2 regions of the Glutamicibacter sp. genome follow, and region 1 is predicted to be linked to the other one. Evidence: predicted binding sites of a transcription regulator. Region 1 holds the regulator's gene; the other holds the start of a gene.
The links. The regulator HspR, encoded in region 1, represses chaperone genes until heat shock. The targets are predictions, from matches to a motif close to AAGTTGAGTCNNNNNGACTCAACTT.
Positions count from the first base shown of each region.

Region 2: a site for HspR is predicted at 1,224-1,248, ahead of ACRDT3_RS05355 (ATP-dependent Clp protease ATP-binding subunit). Genes of this name have one in related genera too.

Region 1 is NZ_JBOGEG010000013.1:53,048-55,417, reverse strand. Features, by position in the region: gene ACRDT3_RS09860 (DnaJ C-terminal domain-containing protein) at 1-742, shown strand, start outside; gene ACRDT3_RS09855 (heat shock protein transcriptional repressor HspR) at 856-1,284, shown strand; gene ACRDT3_RS09850 (AraC family transcriptional regulator) at 1,286-2,119, shown strand; gene ACRDT3_RS09845 (proline dehydrogenase family protein) at 2,197-2,370, shown strand, end outside.
Region 2 is NZ_JBOGEG010000004.1:165,338-167,707, forward strand. Features, by position in the region: gene ACRDT3_RS05345 (sensor histidine kinase) at 1-147, opposite strand, end outside; gene ACRDT3_RS05350 (response regulator) at 461-1,135, shown strand; gene ACRDT3_RS05355 (ATP-dependent Clp protease ATP-binding subunit) at 1,266-2,370, shown strand, end outside.

The DNA.
Region 1 (2,370 bases):
GGGCGGCGGAGCTCGCTTCTCGGCCGGGGGACCAGGCGGTGCCCCGGGAGGACAGGCCGGTTTCGAGGACATCTTCTCCAACCTCTTCGGAGGCGGGGGAGGCGGCCCGCGGGGTCGCGGCGGACAGCCGGACTTCTCCGACCTGTTCGGCTCAGGCGGCGGTTTTGGTGGCGGCTTCGGCCAAAGCGCACCACCACGCAAGGGTGCTGACCGCACGGCCAGCACCACGATCTCCTTCTCCGGATCAATCAAGGGCACCACCATTGGCCTGCGCGAGCAGAACGGCGAGGTCATTGACGTGCGCATACCTGCGGGCATCAAGGATGGCCAGTCGGTGCGCGTGCGCGGCAAGGGCCAGCCAGGTGCTGCCGGCAACGGCGACCTGCTGGTCAAGGTCAAGGTCAGCGAGCACCCGTTCTTCAAGCGCGAAGAGAACAACATCCGCATCCACGTGCCAGTGACCTTCGACGAAGCGGTACTCGGAGCCAAGATCCACGTACCGACCCTGGACGGGGATTCCGTCGCGGTGAAGGTGCCTGCCGGATCCAACTCCGGGCGCACCTTGCGCTTGAAAGGCCGCGGCGTGAAGACCTCCAAGGCTACCGGCGATCTGCTGATCGTCCTGGATGTCGCGATTCCGCAGAACCTCTCGGATGCTGCCAAGAAGGCCGTGGAGGACTTCGCATCAGCCACCGAGGGCGAGGATCCACGAGTGGACTTGGCTGCCAAAGCCAAGCTCTGAACTCAATAGGCTGTTTTCCCTGCCCCGCCATCGAATTGGCTGGGCAGGGAAGATAGACTCAAAGGCAATAGGGACCGACTCCAAGGTCCTTGCAGAAAGGTGGTAGAAGCAACGTGAACGGGGAGTACCTGCGACCTGTCTTCGTCATTTCCGTCGCCGCGCAACTTGCAGACATGCATCCGCAGACGCTGCGCCAGTATGACCGCATCGGTTTGGTTTCGCCCAGCCGCCAGAGCGGAAAGCAACGCCGCTACTCGCAGCGAGACGTATCGCTGTTGCGCCAGGTGCAGTCCTTGAGCAAGGAAGGCGTATCGCTCGAAGGCATCAAGCGCATCCTGGACCTGCAAGATCAAGTCGCCTACCTGCAAACCGAAGTCAATGGGCTTCGCCAGGAACTTTCCGCCGTACGCCAGGGCCAATCGCGCATCTTCGCTGCGGGCACTGCCGGTGGCGACATCGTTTCACTGGCTTGGGGCATGCGCCCAGAACGCCGTGAGCCGACGGTGACGCTGTTTACCACGCGCCGCGCTATCGGACGCTAGCATGGCAGGAGAGGCACCGGTTCGCCACGCTGCCGAATTCTGGCATGACCCCGAGATCCCGGAAATTGAATCCCGGCGTTCATGCCAACTGATCTCCTGCTATCGTCCGCACACGCATACTCGATTTTCGATCGGTCTTATCGAATCAGGACACACCAGTTTCAGGGGCTACTCAGGACAGCAGGCAACGCTATTGCCGGGCGATGTCATCCTGATACCTGCTGGGCATATTCATGCATGCAATCCTCAAAATGGCCAATGGGAATATCAAATGATCCACCTGGATCAGCAATGGCTCAGCGCTCTGCTTCCCGAAGCTGCAGTCCGTCTATTTTCGGGAATCCGAATTTTCCGGGAGCCCAGGCTCTACCAATCGCTCACGGAATTCAATGATCAGCTATTCTCTGGGCCGAACCGGAACAGTGTACAGCGTGCGCTGCGGGAAATTTTCACCGATTTTGATTGCTTGCCGATTTATGAATCAGTGCCTATGCAACCGGATGGGACCGATCAACGACTGTCCCTGGTGCTTAAGAAGCTCCGTGACGATACGCCTGTCCCGCACTTACGCGAACTGGCTTCATTGCTGAACATGAGTAAATATCAACTGATTCGGTATGTGCGCAGCAACACGGGGTTCACTCCCATTGCGTGGCGGCACAACGAGCTTGTGATCCGCTCACGTGAGCTGCTGCGAGCCGGTACTCCCATCGCCCAAGCCGCTTCCGAGCTCGGATTCGCAGACCAAAGCCACTTCCATCGCGTATTTCACGCCCATGTCGCCGCGGCTCCGGGAAAGTACCAGCAGCCGGTGCAATATCGTACAAGACCGTAGCGACCCGGCTGCAAGATCATGGGACCATGCACTTTTCACCTGAATACGCAGATCTCGCAGCCGACACCTTGCGCTCCATGGCGCTGGATGAAGAACTCAAAGCACGAGTGATGGCCATGCCTGAACTCGCTTGGATCGCCCAGAAAATTTCTCGTCGTTACCTTGCCGGCCCTGACATTGAGTCCGCCGTTGGCCAGGTTTTCCAGATTTCCGCTCGTGGTCATCGCAGCAGCATCGAATGCGTCGGGGAA
Region 2 (2,370 bases), on a different contig from region 1:
AATATCCGACGAACCACTGAATCCGTCTTCCAGCAGAGTCACGAACTCGCTACTGGAAACCGCGACCAGAACGGCAATACCAGTCCAAACAATGACACCCTGACCAGCGAAGAGCTTGGTCAGGGTGCCTTTAAGTCGTCCATTCATATGCCGAATAATTCCCGGCTCAGATGATCAAGTCAAATAAACTGCGTTATGGGCAACCGACGCCATAGCGGTTGCAGAACCACTCCGAGAAGGCGGACCCGAAGCCAGCAGGAGTAGCAACATTGCCACTGCTAGGAGCCGGGGAGCCCGCGGCAGATGCAGGAGCTGCCACGGCGGTCAATGGTGCCAGTACTAATGCTGCTACGGCCAGCATTTTCAAACCCTTCATAACAAACTCCACATCAGGTCAACTTATATACTTTCAGGTGAACAGGCCAACTTGAGGCCAACAGCATCGAATCAAAGGAATCAGATGGAACAAATAAAGGTCCTTATCGTCGATGATGAACCTCTAATTCGGCATGCGTTGGGCACAATCCTAGCAACAGACCCCGGAATTGTAACGGTTAATTCTGTTGAAAATGGGCAGGCCGCCGTCGAGTATTGCAGCGGCAATCAGGTAGACGTTGTGCTCATGGATTTGCAGATGCCAATTATGGACGGGGTTAGTGCTACTAAATCAATCAAATCTGTCGAAGACAGCCCATCAGTGCTTGCAATTACCGCCTTTTCTTCCGACGAATATTTGGTTCCGGTACTGACCGCTGGAGCCAGTGGATACCTGGTAAAAGATTCTGAACCAGATGAAATTATTCATGCGATCCATGCCGTTCACCAGGGAACTGCAGCCATTTCTCCGTCGGTTTCTTCTGATCTAGTTTCTGCGGTTCGCGAAGCTTACCGGGATAATTCTCAAGACGTTCAGGAACTGGCATATGATCTGGGAATCACCAATCGGGAATTCGAGATTTTAAAGCTGCTCGCCCGGGGCCTGAACAACACGGAGATTTCAAGAACTCTGACTATTTCCGAAACCACGGTTAAAACCCATATGGCCAAGATTTTCGTTAAGCTGGATGTTCGCGACCGAGTCCAGGCTCTGGTTGCAGCTGCGCGCATGGGTCTTATCGAAATCCCAAAGGACTAGCACTAAGTTTCCCGCTATTGGTGTGAAGTCAACCTCTTTGACACCTTGCCTAGCCCGGTTCGGGAATATCTGCGCGCCATATACGTTGAACATGAGCATAGACCGCTCAAGTTTCTATTAGGAGGCTCACTTGCCAGCATTTTTCGGCGCACCGTCAGATGGCTCGTTTGAGGAATTCCTCTCTCGGTTCCTGTCTTCACGTGCTCAGGCAGCACGTCCCATCGACCTCACGCGCCTGCTTTCCGCCCGCACTCACGAAGCGGTAGCCACCGCGGCAGCGATTTCCCAGGAGCATGGCCACGACGAGATTGATTCCCTGCACCTTCTGATGGCTCTGCTGCGCACCGAACCAGTTGGCGAGCACCTGACCGCCATGGGTATCGACATCGATGCTTTGAGCGCAGACGCCATCGCGCGTATGCCCAAGACCCAGGAGAAGGGCGAGAAGCCATCCCGTCTCTCGTCAGCAGCTCAGCGCAGCCTCTTTGACGCCTATCAAGTTGCCCGTAATTACGGTTCGACCTACATCGACCCTGATCATCTTTTCCTGGCCTTCGTTTTCAACCCGGAATCGCCGGTCAGCCAACTTCTGGCCCAACACGGCATCACCGGCCAGTCCTTGCAGCAGGCTGCCATGGAGCAGGCTCAGCGTGGCCAAAACGATGCTCAGAACCAGAGCGATGCCGAGTCCGACGTTTCCATGCTGGAACGCTACGGAACCGATCTAACCCTGCTGGCCGCCGACGGCCAGATTGATCCGGTGATCGGACGCAAGGAGGAACTGGACCAGGTTATTGAAATCCTGGCCCGCCGCACCAAGAACAACCCTGTGCTGATTGGCGAGGCTGGGGTGGGCAAGACTGCCATTGCCGAAGGCTTGGCCCGCGCCATCATCGATGACGAGGTTCCAGCCCAGCTGCGCAATGCCTGCCTGATCTCCGTTGATCTTCCTGGCATGCTTGCCGGCACCCGCTACCGCGGTGATTTCGAACAGCGCCTAACCGGTCTGCTCGATGAGGTGGCCGCCGCCGAAGGCCAGGTGCTGATATTCATCGATGAGCTGCACCTGCTGGTCGGGGCCGGCTCTGGCGAGTCCGGGAATATGGACGCCGCGAATATCCTCAAGCCGCGCTTGGCCCGCGGTGAGTTGCACATGATTGGCGCCACCACGCTGGATGAGTTCCGCAAGGTGGAGAAGGACAGTGCGCTGGCACGGCGCTTCGGCAAGGTCACCG